One region of the Photobacterium swingsii genome, then DNA from elsewhere that is predicted to be linked to it. Evidence: predicted binding sites of a transcription regulator. Region 1 holds the regulator's gene; each other region holds the start of a gene.
The links. The regulator CRP, encoded in region 1, controls carbon source genes, mostly activating them, when cyclic AMP is high. The targets are predictions, from matches to a motif close to TGTGANNNNNNTCACA.
Positions count from the first base shown of each region.

Region 1 (5,746 bases):
AAGAAAAAGAAGTGGCAGGGGCGACAACAGCCGTGCTGCGTCATCGTCCATTGGGCGTGATGGCGGTCTTTGGCCCGTATAATTTCCCAGGGCATTTACCCAATGGCCATATCGTTCCTGCATTATTAGCGGGCAATACTGTGGTATTTAAGCCATCTGAATTAACGCCTAAAACGGCGGAAGTGGCCATGAAGCTATGGCAACAAGCTGGCTTACCCGCAGGTGTGATTAACCTAGTGCAAGGCTCTCGCCCAACCGGTGAAGCGCTGGCGAGTTCAACAGGGATTGATGGCTTGCTGTTCACGGGGAGTGCGAATACGGGACACATTCTTCATCGCCAATTTGCAGGGCAACCCGGCAAAATGTTGGCATTGGAGATGGGCGGCAATAACCCTATGGTGATTTCAAATGCCCACGGTGATGTGGAAGCCACGGTATACACCATAATTCAATCAGCGTTCATTAGCGCTGGCCAGCGTTGTACCTGTGCCCGCCGTTTGTATTTACCCAAAGGTGAAGTGGGTGATGCCATTGTTGCGCGCTTAGTTGAAGCAACGGCGCAGCTACGCATTGATGGGCCATTTGCTGATCCTCAGCCTTTTATGGGGCCACAAATATCAATACAAGCTGCTGATGGCATTATTGCCGCGCAAGCGAATTTGGTGCGCCTTGGGGGAGAGGTTCTGCTTGAAGCGAAACGTGGTCAAGGGGCGATTGTCTCACCGGCCATCATTGAAGTGAGTGCCATTGCTGACTTGCCTGATGAAGAATACTTTGGTCCATTATTGCAAGTCGTACGTTACGAGGATTTAGCCCAAGCCGTTACCTTGGCAAATAATACCCGCTACGGCTTATCGGCTGGTTTGATCTCCACCGATGATAGTGAGTGGCAATATTTTATTGACCATATCCGTGCAGGCATAGTGAACCGTAACCGTCAGCTGACTGGTGCGAGTGGGGATGCTCCATTTGGTGGTCCTGGCGCATCAGGTAACTTACGTCCGAGTGCTTACTATGCCGCTGACTACTGTGCGTACCCTATGGCATCGATGGAGGGTGAACAAGCTGAGCTACCTGCACAGCTATCGCCAGGTATTACTTTGTAAGCAAGTTGAGCAGACATCATCAAACTAAAAAAGAAGTGCCATACTGATTAGGTCGAATCAGGGCACTTCTACATCCATCACCAGCGGGGAGCATCTCAACATGGAAAGAGTAGAGCAACTGTTTAACAACTTATGGCAAGACTATATTCAACGCCTGTGCCCATCAGCGGATCAAGTACATACATTACTGACCGAAGATGAGCCGCTACTGAATGACCATATTGCGTTGCGCACATTTAACTTACCGAAAGTCGGACTGGATGTGCTAGCCGCACCCTTTATTGCGATTGGTTACAAACCTTGTGGCACTTACCATTTTGAGTCTAAAAAACTCTACGCTGAGCATTTTGAACACCCAAACCCTGCGGCGCCAAAAGTGTTTATTAGTGAGCTATTGGTGGGTCAGTGTTCCTCATTATTGCAGCAATCGGTACGTAGTTTGATTGATCAAGTGCCAGAGCAAGCGGTGAAAGATCCTGCCTTCTTGTATGGCGGCCGTTTGTGGGACATTGATTTTGAAACGTATGAGATGTTAGCCGCAGAGAGTGAATATGCAGGGTGGTTAGCGGCGCATGGCTTTGGCGCGAATCACTTTACGGTTAGCATTAACCAACTAGAACAATTTACTGAAGTGGCCGAGGTGAATCACTTATTGGCACATAATGGCTTTGCCATCAATGTATCGGGTGGAGAAGTGAAAGGCAGTCCTGAAGAGATGTTAGAGCAGTCTTCTACCATGGCAGATAAAGTCCCTGTCGCTTTTTTAGATGGGGTAAAAACGATCCCTGGTGGTTTTTATGAATTTGCCAAGCGCTACCCGCAAGCCGATGGTGAGCTTTATACCGGATTTGTCGCTGCGTCGGCGGATAAGATCTTTGAAAGTACCGACAGCTAGAGTGCAATGTTCCGGCCAATCCCAGCGTTTCACGCAGAGGTCATGTTGATAGCATGGCCTTTGTTCTATCTGTGGCTTAATACAGGCTTTCTAAAGGCGGTGACCACTGCGAGCCTTCTTGGCGCTGCGGCGTATTCGCTAATGAGATATGTTGTTCGAGAAAGTGACGTTGGCCACTGAACCCTGTCATCTCAACAGTTGTGGGTAGTGGGGCAATCACGCTCGGTGGTGGGGTGTTAGTGTTGTACGGAGAAAAACGTTCGATATCCATATCACGAACTCCATGATGCCGATTTTGTCGGGGAAGAGGTGACGTCGTCCATCGACGTCTGTTATGCACAATGTAGCAAAGGTGGCGTAGTTAGCAAGTGAAGAATCAGTGACAAGGTTAGCAAATTTGGATTTAGATATACGCCATAGGTATGGTGTTTTTCCGATATAAAAAAAGCCGCAAAAGCGGCTTTTTTCTAGTGATAATCGATAAATCAACAGATTAACGAGTACCGTATACCACGATAGTTTTACCGTGTGCAGAAATCAGGTTCTGTTCTTCAAGCATCTTCAAGATACGACCAACGGTTTCACGTGAACAACCTACGATTTGACCGATTTCTTGACGGGTGATCTTGATTTGCATACCGTCTGGGTGCGTCATTGCATCAGGTTGTTTCGCTAGGTTAAGTAGCGTCTGTGCAATACGACCCGTTACGTCTAAGAACGCAAGGTCGCCCACTTTTTGGCTTGTTACTTGAAGGCGAGTTGCCATCTGTGCAGACAAGCGCATCAAGATGTCTGGATTAACTTGGATTAGCTGACGGAATTTCTTAAATGAAATCTCAGCAACTTCACAAGGTGTCTTCGCACGAACCCAAGCTGTACGTTCTTGACCTTCTTCGAAAAGGCCAAGTTCACCGATGAAGTCACCTTGGTTTAGGTAAGAAAGAATCATCTCTTTGCCTTCTTCATCCTTGATAAGAACAGCAACAGAACCTTTTACAATATAGTAGAGAGTTTCCGCTTTCTCACCCGCATGAATCAAAGTGCTTTTTGATGGGTACTTGTGAATGTGGCAATGTGAAAGAAACCACTCTAGTGTTGGATCTGTTTGAGGTTTACCTGGAACCATATTACTAACTTCCTCTGCGTTTGTTGCCCAACAACGACATCCCTATAATTTCAGTCTGGGCTTAACAATAGAATTGCTCGCTGGTTAGGATATTAAGTCAGCCGCTGGGCTGCAAGCTCACTTGAATAATTAATTGAGAGTTTAACTTTTTTCGGTGGGCATTTCTTGATATTGATCTATCTGAAATCGTCATTTTGTACTCATAAGTGTGCACATGATCACACGGTTGTTAGATTATGCAGAATTGACGCCAAAACACTAAGGAGAAAGCAATGCAATCACGTGTGAAATGGGTAGAAGGAATGACTTTTCTTGCCCAGTCAAATTCGGGTCATAGTGTGGTGATGGACGGCAATGGTGGCGAAAAAGCACCCAGTCCAATGGAGTTGGTTTTGATGGCGGCTGGTGGTTGTAGTTCGGTCGATGTTGTTGATGGTTTACAATCTGCAGATCAACGTATCACGGGCTGCGAAGCACAAATTTCCTCGGTGCGCCGCGAGACAGCCCCACGTATTTTTACCTCGGCAAATTTGCATTTTGTGGTGACGGGACATGATCTTGATGAAGCCTTGGTGGCAACAACCGTCGCTAATTCGCTCGAGAAATATTGTTCGGTTTGTTTGATGCTGGGTGAAGGGGTTGAATTGACGCATTCATACGAAGTGATCGCCGCATAAATCTATTGCTAGGTAAACTGTAGCAGCATGATAAAAACGGAGACTTGAGGTCTCCGTTTTGCTGTTATTTGTTTCACACGGCAATTAAACCGCGACTAGCCGATTTTCCCTGTTTCAATCAGCTGCTGGATCAGAGGACGCATTATTAGCTCCATCGCAAAGCTCATTTTGCCGCCCGGTACCACCAAGGTATTGTGGCGTGACATGAATGAGCCTTGGATCATCGACAATAAGTACGGGAAGTCGACATTCTTGATCCCACGAAAACGGATCACCACAAAGCTTTCATCTAAACTCGGGATCCCTTTGGCGCTAAGTGGGTTCGAGGTATCCACGGTGGGAACACGCTGGAAGTTAATATGAGTCCGTGAAAACTGCGGCGTGATGTAATTGAGGTAATCATCCATCGAGCGCACAATAGATTCCATTACAGCTTCACGAGAATGACCGCGGTCACGGGTGTCACGAACAATTTTTTGAATCCACTCTAAGTTGACGATTGGTACCATGCCAATCAAGAGATCAACATGCTGCGCAACATTGGTTTCACCGTCGACGACCCCGCCATGTAAGCCTTCATAAAATAAGAGATCGGTATTTTCAGGTAGCTCTTGCCATGGGGTGAAAGAGCCTGGCATTTGGTTATAAGGCACGGCTTCATCAAAGGTGTGCAGGTAGCGGCGGAATTTGCCGGTACTGTCTTCACCGTACTGATGGAAAAACTGTTCGAGTTGCGGGAAATCGTTCGCTTGGGGGCCAAAATAGCTGATATGGCGGCCCTGTTCTTTGGCTTTACGTATTTCGACGTCCATTTCGGGGCGTGTAAAGCGGTGGAAGCTATCGCCTTCCAGCCAAGCCGCATTGATGCTCATCATATTGAACATTTTGCGGAAGGCTTCTGAAGTGGTCGAGGTGCCCGCACCGGATGAACCTGTTACTGCAATGATGGGGTGTTTTGCAGACATGACAAACCCTGTCGTTAAGATTAACGATGAGTTATTAACAGGATGTTGCGATTAGATCAAGTGTAAGCGATGTCGAGTATTAGAAATTGAGATCTCGACGAAGCTTAATATCGACTGATTCATGTAATTCAGAAAACATCACTACGGCTTCGCCTTGGGCAAGCTGTTGGCGAACATGTTGAACTTTTTGTTCTAAGGTTTTTTCGTGCTCACCGTAATCGGTGCCTTCACGTAGAACAAAGTGTTCGATCAGGTTATCGAGGGTATCTGGGGCGATGTCTTGCCAAGGAATAATCATAACAACCACTTACTGCTTTAGGAGGAGGTAACCACTGATAACATTATTATCAGTGGTTAAGGCGGTTCAAGGCAAGCAAAGCGTGATGGATCAGGCTTTACTCTGACGTGCTGTGGCTAGGTTGAGTGTTTACCGCAGCAAAAGGCGCAAACCAAGCGGGCACGGTTGTTTCAAGCCAGAAGGTGGGCTTGTGCCATGATCCCGTTAAAAAGCCCACATGGCCGCCATTAGGACTCAGGTGATAGTCAATGTGGGCTGGGAGCGGCTGTGAAGGGATAACATCATGGGTCATGAAAGGGTCATCTTTGGCATGAATGATACGCAGGGGTACAGTGACCTGATGCAAACGCTGTAAGCCACTGCAACGCTGGTAATAGTCACTGGCGTCTTGATAGCCGTGCAGCGGTGCAGTTACCAGATCATCAAACTGGCGCAGGGTGCTAATCGCATTGATACCAGATTGATCTAAAGGTAGCGCATCGGGCAACAGGTTCATCTTCTTGCTGATGTTCTTTTTCATCGAGCTGAGCAGGTATTGTTTATAGACTTTAGAGAAACCTTGCTCAATACGCTCAGCGCAGGCGCCCAAATCTAATGGGGGCGAAATGACCTGTGCTGCGCAGAGCTCGCTGTCGTCACCATGTTCGGCAAGGTAGTTAACCAGCATGTTGCCACCCAG
Region 1 is NZ_AP024852.1:265,111-270,856, forward strand. It holds gene astD (succinylglutamate-semialdehyde dehydrogenase) at 1-1,106, shown strand, start outside; gene OCU77_RS01225 (DUF1338 domain-containing protein) at 1,207-2,001, shown strand; gene OCU77_RS01230 (hypothetical protein) at 2,078-2,272, opposite strand; gene crp (cAMP-activated global transcriptional regulator CRP) at 2,495-3,127, opposite strand; gene OCU77_RS01240 (OsmC family protein) at 3,400-3,804, shown strand; gene OCU77_RS01245 (phosphoribulokinase) at 3,900-4,769, opposite strand; gene OCU77_RS01250 (YheU family protein) at 4,849-5,067, opposite strand; gene OCU77_RS01255 (hydrolase) at 5,165-5,746, opposite strand, start outside.

Region 2 (5,746 bases), 1.6 Mb from region 1:
CTTCCGCTTCAAGCTCAACCAATGTATCCGTCGCGATTGCTTCAATTTCAGGTACAACGTAATGCGGCTTTTCTAACGTAATAATACGTTTTAATGCTTCGCTATCTAACATATCAATGACGTGACTGCGGTGCGCCACATGCATAGCTGGTGCATCTGCATAGCGATCTACTGCAATGATCTCTAAACCTAAACGTTGGCACTCAATGGCAACTTCTTTACCTAACTCACCAGAACCAAGAAGAAGAACACGTGTTGCATCAGGGCGGGTAGCTGAACCTAACATTGATAATCCTTACGAATGAGTATGTAAACTGCGTGCGATCATACCTGATTTTAGCTTTCGCGCAAACGATTGCGCGGTTGTTTGCGAGTGCTTGGCTAAGAGTTAATCAGACGACAGGATAAGTAAGAGCTACTTACTGATTTATTACTGTGCATATTGGTTTATCAGAAAACGTTCCTTTGCTTTTGTAAAATGATTGTCAGAGTTTAGGTGCTAAGCTCGTTAAACAAGGTACGAACCGCTAGAGTATAGGTATTCAGCAGGGAAGCTCAGTGCTCCTGTTTTGTTTTGAGCGTCATAAATAGGTAAATAACCAATGAAAAAGTTGTTAGTGGGTTTAGCATTGATTGCAGCCGTTCCTTTCTCGGCACACGCATCAAAAGGTATCGGTGTGTTTTTGGGTAGCCCGATGTCTGGCATTCAATATAAACATGACGATTTACGTCTTTCATTGGGTGTTGAAAAGTTTGGTGTCGCATTTGATAAAACATTTAACCTAGGTTCATTAACGGATAACCGCAAACTTGATAGCTTATACACTTTCGTTGGTGCTCAGTACGTTGATCACCACAATAAGAAAGTAGGTGTGCGTTCTGGCGTAGGGTTTGAACTGCCGATCAATAGTTTCGAGCTTTATGGTGAGTTAGGTCCATCTTTGTATGTGGTTGAAGAAGTAGATTTGGATCTTGAAGCTGCATTGGGCTTTCGTATTCGTTTCTGATTTGATGAGTTAGCATTGAATTGAAAGCAAAACGCCACCTTCATTGAAGGTGGCGTTTTTGTATATTCTAAAAAATAAATATCGTTATTTCTTACGACTTTCCCAATGGGTAATGAAGGCAACGGAAGCAATAATGATCGCAGCGCCTAGCCATAATCGCCCTGGTGGTGCCCAACCAAATACAATCCAGCCAGCAAGAACATTTAGCGGCAATTTTGCGTGATCAAAAGGTTGCACAAACGACGCGTCAGCAACGGCATAGGCTTTCGCGATGGCCCATTGCGCTAATCCGGTTAACAGACCAGCCCCGACTAAGAGTCCCCAGGTTTCTAGCGAGCTTGGCATTGTAAAGTCAGGCACGGCTAGCAAAATATTGAAAGGTGTTATCAGCAGCAGTAGGTAGACAACCATAGTGGTTGGAGAATCGTGCGCTGACATTTTTTTTACCATAAGCGAATAACTTGCCCAGAAGAACGCAGCCCCAACTGGCAGTAGTGTGGCCCAGCTAAAATCATCACTCCAAGGCTCAAGAATGATCATTGCGCCGACAAAGCCAGCGACCGTCGCGAACCAGCGGGCGGCGCCTACGCGTTCACGTAAGAAAAGGCCTGAGCCTATGGTGGCGAATAATGGTGAGGTCATTAGCAGAGCGATACCCTGCCAAATAGGAACAGGATAAGCTAACGCCCATAGCCATAGTTGAATACCGATAACGGAAAGAAATACCCGAAAACAGTGTAAACCGAAATGTTGGGTGCGCAGTGCTTGGCGTAGCCCTAATGATTTAAGCCAAGGTAACATTGCAATTAAGGCAATAAAGTATTGAATAAATGCAACGGTAGTCGAAGGCAGGTGAAGTTTCACGCTCAGTACTTGAGCTAGGCTATTTACAATGGCAAACGCTAAGCCTGCGGTGAGCATCCAGCTCGCACCTTGGATTGGATTATGATGTTGAGACATGAGTAAGGGCACTGTCTGATGAATAGTGTGAATAATTTGCAGAATCATACGCCTGTGAACTTATATCACCAAGCACAAATGAAAAAAGCGATGCCAATAAGGGACATCGCTTTTCTGCTGTAACTAAAACTGTCTTTAACAGATACCGTATAACTTACAGTGCGCTATAAGTTAATGGAATATCTGGGTTGAGTGCTTCTAGTGTATTTTGTGTATCAGCAAGGTGGCTAATACTACTACTTTGTTCAACAAGTGCGGCTTCAGCAATGCGGTTTAATTCGTAGCCCGCCATATTCATGTTGATTAGTGCAACTTGCAACGGTGGAAGACTTGGGTTGAATGCCGCATTCTCAGCGTACATGCCAACAAAAATACGACCGTCATCAGCTTTTAAAGCAACGCCACTGAAGTTCTTGGTATAAGGCGCATGAGCACGGTTAGCAGCTTGACACGCGGCTTGAACAAGCTCGCTTTCTTCTTCAACGCCTAGACCGTGATTTTTTTCAGCTAAGAGTCTATCAGTGATACCTAGATCGCTTGGGCCGAATGACTCTGGTAAGTATTGTTGCAGTGTCTTTTCTTCTCGCTCTGGCAGCTGAACTTTAATTGTGTCAGCAGTGCTAAGTTCATTCATGAATTGGCGACAATGACCGCAAGGGCTGTAATTGATGGTGATATCTTTAACACCCGTTTCGCCTTTAACCCAAGCGTGACTAATTGCTGATTGTTCTGCGTGAACGGTTTGTGAAAGTGCTGCACCGGCAAATTCCATGTTGCCGCCGAAGTATAGGCGACCAGAGTTGCCTCGAACGACAGCACCTACACAAAAATGAGAAAGGGGAGAGACAGAATACGTGGCTGCAAGAGGAAGCAGCGCAACGCGCAATTCGCTGTCAGTCATGTGAGTTTGGCTGAGTAAGTTGTCGAATTGCTCTGCACTGATGGTTGCATCGAAATTGCCATCTTCCAGCATAGGCTTGATTGCGGTTGCAAGATCAGCCGGTAAAGAACCTAAAGCATCCATTACTTTAGTGTGCATGTGGATTTCTCCGTCTTGTGTATGGAGAAATATTGTAGACAGCTCGATAGAATAATAGTGTGATCCATGTCACGTTGTAATTTATCTTGTTTCACCCATTACATAACTGAGAGTGAGGTCACACAACGAGCGTAAATTGATATCCTTATTTTTCAATAGATTAGTTTTGTATTCGATTACTTGCACATAACCATACCAATCCCATTAATGATGAAATTACTCTAGCTAATTAACCTTCTAGGTATTAATAGCCGAATATGGCTGCAATTAAAGGAAACAGTACAGGGGCGAGTATTGAGGTCATAACACCACAGATCACTAAAGCCAGTGAGCTAAAAGCCCCTTCTTGATAGTTTTCTTCAGCGGCTTTCGCTGTACCAAGCGCATGTGAAACTGTCCCCATTGTTAGCCCTTTTGCTATTGGTGCTTGAATGCCTGCCAGCTTAAAGAGAGGGTAGCCCAGCACGGCACCAAATAGCCCAGCAATAATCACCATGATAGCTGCAATGGCAGGCACGCCACCAATTTGCTCGGCAACGGCCATAGCTATAGGTGTTGTTACTGATTTAGGTAAAATACTTGCCACTAACTCCACATTTGCACCTAGTGCGAATGCGATGCCTGCACCTGTGACCATAGAAAGAACACTACCAATAAAGCAAACAGTAAAAATTGTTTTCCACTTAGCGCGGATTTGTGAAAGTTGTTCGTACAGTGGGAATGCAAGAGCAACAACGGCAGGCTCTAGTAAGGCGTTTAGCCATTTGTTTTGCTCAAAGTAAGTCTCATAAGGCACATTTAACCACATGAGCAAAGGAATAATAATGATAAGACAGATAAGTAATGGGTTGACGATAGGATGTTGAAGTCGTTTGGAAATAAGACGAGCGATGTAAAAAACGACTAAGGTTGTGATTAACCAGATCATTATTTTTCCTTATGGTGCGCTGCAATACCAATCACAAGAAAGACAACTAAGCTGCTGCCGATAGTACTGAGTAAAATAGGGAGGCTATTAGCACTCAAGAGTGCGAAATGGTCCATTAAGCCAACGCCGACAGGAACGAACAATAATGCCATGTAACGAATTAATAAGTGGCAGCCTGATTGCACCCAATGAGAACGTATAAGACCCGCTGAAAGTAAACCAAAGAGAATAAGCATCCCTAGGATGCTACCGGGTATCGCGAGTCCAAGTAATGCCTGAATTCCTTTACCTAAGAAAAGGCAAACGAGAATGATGCTGAAGGAGCGTAGATAACTCATGCTTTTATGTGATGCCAATGGCGGTGCTTTTGTTTGGTGGATTCATCATACAAAATAAGTGTGACCTATGCCACACTTATTTCGCGTATATTGAGAGAGGCAAGTTTAAGCATTCTGACTTAAATACAGGCTGGTTGCGGATTGCATGTTTGCAATGTAAAAGCGCTATAACAAGATATTGTCGGCAAGAAAGAACAAAGCAACGCCAGCAGCAGCCAGTAAGAGTACGGAAATACGATGGAGTATGCTGTGTTTTACAATATGTTCTGCTGCTGACTCTGACGGCTCGTTTTTGTCTGTTTTATCGTTTGTAAACTGGGTGAATTTAGACTCTTTGAATGTATGTACCAGTCGGCATGTTTTATTGGGGAGCGGCACACGAAAGCCATGAGTGGCCACGATTTCAATCGCAATCGCAGGTTGACCTTGATAGATAAGTTTATGGTTTAGCGAAACAAGTAGTGCGTTAAGATCAAAGTGGGTATGGTTATTTTCTTCATAAGCTTCGATCTGTATGAAGGTTTTATCATATAACGCCTGTGGGTTAATGACTTCACCAGCACAATAGCAAAGTGCTTCAAGTAGGCGTGACTCATGCACTGTTAATATGGTCTCAGAGCCATCTTGCCAAACTAACATTCGCAAATCGGGTTCAAAATCAACGCTGGGAAAACGATAACAGCGTGTTAGGGCTTTTGTCGTCATAGCTACCACTTAATGCTATAAGCCATGGAGAATATGTAGTGAGGACAAATCACTATGCGTTTGCATGACATTTACATGGCTGTTTATGGTGAACAAGTACCAGATTTAGGTATCTTGGTTAGCTTAAGTGTGACTGGCTGAGAGCGTTCCTTCAACTTTTGCTGAGTGGAAACTGTCTTAATAAAAACACCCTGAAAACTAGGGTTATCAGGGTGTTTAAGAAAGCCTTTCTTTTAAAGAGGTTAAGGCCTTATGCTATCATTTCTGAGTGCCGCGAAGTTAGGCTAGCTGGATAACGTAATCGTACACTTTTTTAAGAATAGCCATCTTCTTCTCGTCACCTTGATGTTCCATCGCTACGTTGTCTAAATTCTCAATGTAAGCAGGTAGGTTACTCTCAAAGTAATCTTGGCAATGGTGTTTCCAGCGGATTTGCTCTTGCTGCGTCAATGTCAGCGGGAAGTTACGAGCACGGTAACGGAATAGCAAAGGCTTAATGCGCGCATCAGCCACTTGTGGCTCAAAATCGACAAGTTCGAGTGGATCCATTTCACGAATAATATCCATTGCTGTGCGATCGGCATGCGAGAAGAAACCATCGTATAGTTTGGCATCGACGTTATCATGCGCTTCAAACTCACGATCGACACTGAAGATCTCAACGAGTTTTTCACGTACTTCAGGGTGTGCTTTGAGCATCTGAAGGTGTTTAAGGCAAAGTTCTCGATCAATACCTAGGCGTTCCGCATCGTCTGCTTTGAGTGTTTTT
Region 2 is NZ_AP024852.1:1,859,317-1,865,062, forward strand. It holds gene purT (formate-dependent phosphoribosylglycinamide formyltransferase) at 1-286, opposite strand, end outside; gene OCU77_RS08825 (hypothetical protein) at 603-1,007, shown strand; gene OCU77_RS08830 (DMT family transporter) at 1,092-1,967, opposite strand; gene cdd (cytidine deaminase) at 2,122-3,006, opposite strand; gene OCU77_RS08840 (CidB/LrgB family autolysis modulator) at 3,251-3,931, opposite strand; gene OCU77_RS08845 (CidA/LrgA family protein) at 3,934-4,272, opposite strand; gene OCU77_RS08850 (hypothetical protein) at 4,438-4,977, opposite strand; gene sbcB (exodeoxyribonuclease I) at 5,257-5,746, opposite strand, start outside.
Region 2: the regulator CRP is predicted to act here: its motif matches at 3,114-3,129, upstream of cdd (cytidine deaminase).

Region 3 (5,746 bases), 1.0 Mb from region 1:
CTTATTGTTCAGGCTTAGTAGCCGCCTTCAGCAGCTTTTTCGCCTTCACCTAACGTGTGAAGCAGATTTGCTAGTAGGCTTGATGCACCAAAGCGGTAATGCATGTTGTCAGCCCACTCAGCACCTAGAAGGCGATCTGCCATTGCTAGGTATGTTTGTGCGTCTTCCGCTGTACGCACACCACCTGCAGGCTTGAAGCCAACAGTTTTTGCTACGCCCATGTTTTTGATCACAGTCAGCATGATTTCTGCTGATTCTGGCGTTGCGTTTACAGGCACTTTACCTGTTGATGTTTTGATGAAATCAGCACCGGCTTTGATAGAAATTTCAGACGCTTTGATGATTAGCGCTTCTTCTTTCAGTTCACCTGTTTCGATAATTACTTTCAGTAGGATATCGCCACATGCTGCTTTACATTGTTTAACTAGCTCGAAGCCAACTTCTTCGTTGCCTGCGATCAGTGCACGGTATGGGAATACTACATCCACTTCGTCTGCACCGTATGCAACAGCTGCTTTTGTTTCAGCTACTGCGATTTCAATGTCGTCGTTACCGTGTGGGAAGTTAGTAACAGTTGCGATACGTACATCTGGTGTACCTTGCTCACGTAGTTGCTTTTTAGCAACTGGGATAAAGCGTGGGTAGATACATACTGCTGCAGTATTGCCTACGGCTGTCTTAGCGTTCTTACAAAGCTCGATCACTTTTGCATCAGTGTCGTCATCGTTAAGAGTGGTAAGATCCATTAATTTTAGTGCGCGTAGTGCAGCAGTTTTTAATTCGCTCATGACTATCTCCAGAGTCCAATTATCATTACTAAGTCAAACAGCTCACACAGCGTGAACTGCTCACTGAGCGGACTTGCTCCTTGAAGAATCGAGGCAATCTCATTATTGCACTCAATCGACATCCTTTTTCACCGCGCAAGGTGGAGGGTACACCTTGCTTTTGCCATTCACAGCAGAAACGTGACATCTCCCATCACGTTAGGGAATGCTGTTAAAGCACTCATCGCATTTGGATGATAACCCCATCATACCAAGGTAAGATTCATGCCACCATCAAAGTCGTGTTTCCAGGTGTAGACAATATGTTTACCTACAAAATTCAAACTAAGCTCATTACTTTCAATAACTTGAAATAAACACTCTTCGATTTATCCAGTGAAAAATCGCTCAACAATCCATTGATACGAAATCCCACCTAAGTAAACACCGACAATCCCCATCACCCCAGATAACACAGGTGGTGCAGGAATGGGCAGCTTGATCGCCGAAAACAACATACCGACAATGAAACCAGCAAAGATAGATAATAATACTTCACCCATAACAGCTCTCTTTGTGCTGTGAAATTCAACTATGAGTGTAGACCTTATCTCGCTCTATCCGACCTTGTTCATGCAACTAATGTTAGCAAAGTGAATGGCCATAAAAGGGAGCGCAATCGATTTTATGGCTTTAATTTTAAGCTCGACCTAGGTTTTTACCTATTTTGTTGAAAGAATAAAAACCATCAGATTATTCATGCATAAGTGCATTGGAGGTCGCTGTGAACAAACAACGAAAGCATAAAACTTCACTTCGTTATGATTCAGCATCTAGGGTAATTAGCAGATACAAAAACGCCACAGCAAAGCCGTGGCGTTTTTCAATTCGACGAGGTGTCGTATTACATTGCGTTGATAGTCACGAATAGACCAGCAATTGTTGCAGACATTAGGTTAGATAATGTACCTGCAGCAACGGCTTTCATACCGAAACGTGCGATGTCATGACGACGGCTTGGTGCTAGACCACCAAGGCCACCTAGTAGGATTGCTACAGAAGAAAGGTTAGCAAAACCACAAAGTGCGAATGAGATGATTGCTTTGGTCTTCTCAGAAAGAACAACTTCAGCCGCTTCACCTAGGTAAGGGGCAAAGTTTAGGTAAGCAACGAATTCGTTCACTACCAGTTTCTGACCGATGAAAGAACCTGCGATGGTTGCTTCTTCCCATGGCACACCGATTAGGAATGCAAGTGGAGAGAAGATGTAACCAAGGATTAGCTCTAGTGTTAGTTCAGGCATACCGAACCAACCACCGATACCACCTAGCATACCGTTGATTAGTGCAATCAAACCGATGAATGCTAGTAGCATTGCACCTACGTTAAGTGCTAGTTGCATACCAGAAGATGCGCCTGCCGCTGCTGCGTCAATCACGTTAGCTGGTTTGTCATCGCCATGTGCTTCGTCGCCAGCTAATTGCTCAATTGGCTCTTCAGTTTCAGGCTTGATGATTTTAGCAAACAGTAGACCACCTGGTGCAGCCATGAAAGATGCTGCGATTAGGTATTCTAGAGGTACACCCATTGATGCGTAACCTGCTAGTACACCACCCGCTACAGATGCTAGACCACCACACATTACTGCAAACAGCTCAGATTGAGTCATTTTAGGTACGAACGGACGAATCACCAATGGTGCTTCCGTTTGACCTACGAAGATGTTCGCTGTTGCAGACATAGATTCCGCACGAGATGTACCCAGTGCTTTCTGTAGACCACCGCCTAGTGCGTTGATAACAACCTGCATCACACCTAGGTAGTAAAGTACGCTGATCAATGCAGAGAAGAATACGATAACTGGTAGTACACGCAATGCGAATACGAAACCGCCGCCACCGAACACTTCAAACATTTTATCTGACGTTAAACCACCGAATAGGAAGTTAATACCGTCATTACCGTAGCCAATTACATTTGCTACAGCTTGTGACATGCCGTAAAGCACATCACGACCAACTGGTACATACAGAACGAATGCACCTAAACAGAATTGGATGGCAAAAGCGCCACCAACAGTACGTAGATTAATAGCTTTGCGGTTGTCCGATAACAGCACTGCGATTGCTAGCAATACCGCCATCCCAACCAGGCTCATAAACAGGCTCATGGTTTATGGCATCCTTTAGTTAAATTTGGCGTCTCGACAATTAGGCTCATAAATGAGTTGGGCGCATTATACTGATGCTAGGGCTGATAAAGTAATGCCAAGTTCACACTTTCCAAGGAAAGGATGTGAAAGTTTAACGCTAAGCGTGACAAGGATCACATCAAAGCAAGCGATTAACGCAATCGGTTAACGCAAACGTTTGTCTTTTGAGATCGATCTCACAAAGGAATGGCGAAAAGTTCAGCAGTAGTTAAGCTCGTAACCCTTGCTATTTCGCGTTCAGATTCCGTTCTGAGAGTCGCAAGGCTTTGCAATACATTGCGTAAGCGATCAGGACGATTAGGCTGTCCTTGAAAACCGGCAACGGGCATATCGGGTGAATCAGTTTCTAGCATTAAGGCTGCCAATGGCAACTTAGTCATTGTAGTGCGAGTTTTATGCGCACGACTATAAGTAATCGTCCCACCAACCCCAATTTTGATACCTAGATCAACTAGCTGGGTTGCTTGCTGATAGCTGCCACTAAAAGCATGATACACACCACCCCGTTTGGGTGGATTTTGTCTCAATAGTTTCAGCAGTTCAGGGAAGGCATTGCGGCAATGCAGTATCACGGGGAGCTGATAACGGTTGGCGAGCTCTAACTGCTCTGCTAACCAAGCTTGTTGTTGCTGACGCTGCGCTTGAGGCTCGCTGCCTTTATCGGCAACGGCAAAATCTAACCCGCACTCTCCAATCGCCACGCACTGACAGTTTGCTTGCTGTTGAGCTAACAGATGATCTAGCTGTGCCACTGCGTCTTCACTGTGTTCAGCACTAAAGAAAGGATGTAAACCAAGGGCAAAGTAAATAGTAGGAAACTGCGCAGCAAGCTCCATGACTAATGGCCAGTTTCGCTGCCCTATGGCAGGCACGACGAGTTTCTCAACACCGTGCTGCTGCGCCATAGCAAGGTAATGGGCAGGATCTTGTGCAAAGGGCGCAAAGTCAAAATGGCAATGGCTATCAATCAGCATGCTGGTTTCCTTTAACGCTCGGTGATGATTGTTTACAACCATCACCGATACCATCACGCTTACCACACTGACTATAACTAGGATGGCGAGGATCATGGAGATCATACCGCACAGGCGCGCAGCTACGGCGGTTCTCCGCTGTTAGCCCCATGTGCTGACACCATGCGCCGTAGCCTGCGATAACACGCCCTATCCCCTGCTTAATTTGCTGTAACATACTCTTTCCTAATCACTTGACCCAACTACGGCTAATCAGGCGTTTTAGCGACCATCACCACCATGCTTCGCCCTTTCACCAAGATACTATTGTGAGGATAACGTGGTGCATCATCAATAGCATAAATATCATGCGGGCTTTCTGCTGACGTATCTATCACCAAATGCCAATCACTTTGATCACAATCGGGAATGGTAAATTCCAGTGGATCCCAGTACGCATTGCACACCACATAGAGCTCATCGTTAGTTAGAGGATGAATAACCGTTAAGGCCAAGGAGTGAGAGCGCTCGCCCCAGTCAGGTTGATTCGGCTCAACACCGTGCCAGCATATTTCAACCGAATCGAGTACCGAGTTCAGTGAACGGTGCATATTCCATTCAAGCGTTGGTTCAGCGCTACGTAGCTTACTCAATAAGGCCACAAAGCGATGTAAATCTGGATACTTGTCCACCAGCGTCCAATCAAACCAACTGAGTTCGTTATTTTGGCAATACGCATTATTGTTGCCTTGCTGGGTACGTCGTACTTCATCGCCCATATTGATCATGGGTGTCCCTAACGACAAAAACAGGGTAGCCATCATATTTTTACATTGGCGGTGACGCAGACTTTCTATTTCGACAATGTCAGTTGGCCCTTCAACGCCATAATTGCAGGAAATATTATGGTTATCACCATCACGGTTCTCCTCCCCATTGGCCCAATTATGTTTTTCGTTGTAGCTCACTAAATCATTAAGGGTAAAGCCGTCATGAGCACATATAAAGTTCACCGAGCGGTGAGGAGAATGATGCTGGCGACCATAAATATCGGGCGAGCCTAAAATACGTGATGCAAAGCGGCTAATACAATTGGCATCGCCTCGCCAAAAAGTACGAACATCATCACGGTACTTACCGTTCCACTCATTCCAACGATCACCAATGAAAGAACCGACTTGATACAAACCTGCCGCATCCCAGGCTTCGGCGATAATTTTAGTACTGCTTAAAATAGGATCGGAATCGATAGACCAAAGTAACGGTGGTTGACGCATCGGGATACCATCACCGTCTCGGGCTAATACCGACGCCAAATCAAAGCGAAAACCATCCACTTTCATTTCGGTGACCCAAAAGTGGAGTGCATCGATGATCATTCGGCGCAAAACACTGTGGTTCGCATTACAGGTGTTTCCACAGCCACTGTAATTGGCGTATTTGCCCGTTTCTTTATCGGTCAGATAATAAGTGCGATTCTGTAGCCCTTTGAAACAAAAGGTAGGGCCATTCTCATCGCCTTCCGCGGTGTGGTTGAACACCACATCCAAAATCACTTCAATCCCCGCTTTATGCAGCTCACGGACCAACAGCTTAAATTCATTGATAGCGGCTAACGGATCTTGCTCAATACTGTAACCCGCATGCACGGCGAAAAAGTTAATCGGGCTATAACCCCAATAATTATCTCGGCCTTCGGGGGCATCCGAAGTATCAAACTGCTGCACAGGCATCAATTCAACCGCAGTGACCCCTAACGATTTGAGGTAGGGGATTTTTTCGATAATGCCGGCATAGGTACCACGCTTAGCCTG
Region 3 is NZ_AP024852.1:3,082,466-3,088,211, forward strand. It holds gene deoC (deoxyribose-phosphate aldolase) at 15-788, opposite strand; gene OCU77_RS13980 (XapX domain-containing protein) at 1,157-1,330, opposite strand; gene OCU77_RS13985 (NupC/NupG family nucleoside CNT transporter) at 1,672-2,937, opposite strand; gene OCU77_RS13990 (TatD family hydrolase) at 3,156-3,953, opposite strand; gene OCU77_RS13995 (hypothetical protein) at 3,943-4,170, opposite strand; gene glgX (glycogen debranching protein GlgX) at 4,202-5,746, opposite strand, start outside.
Region 3: the regulator CRP is predicted to act here: its motif matches at 3,082-3,097, upstream of OCU77_RS13985 (NupC/NupG family nucleoside CNT transporter).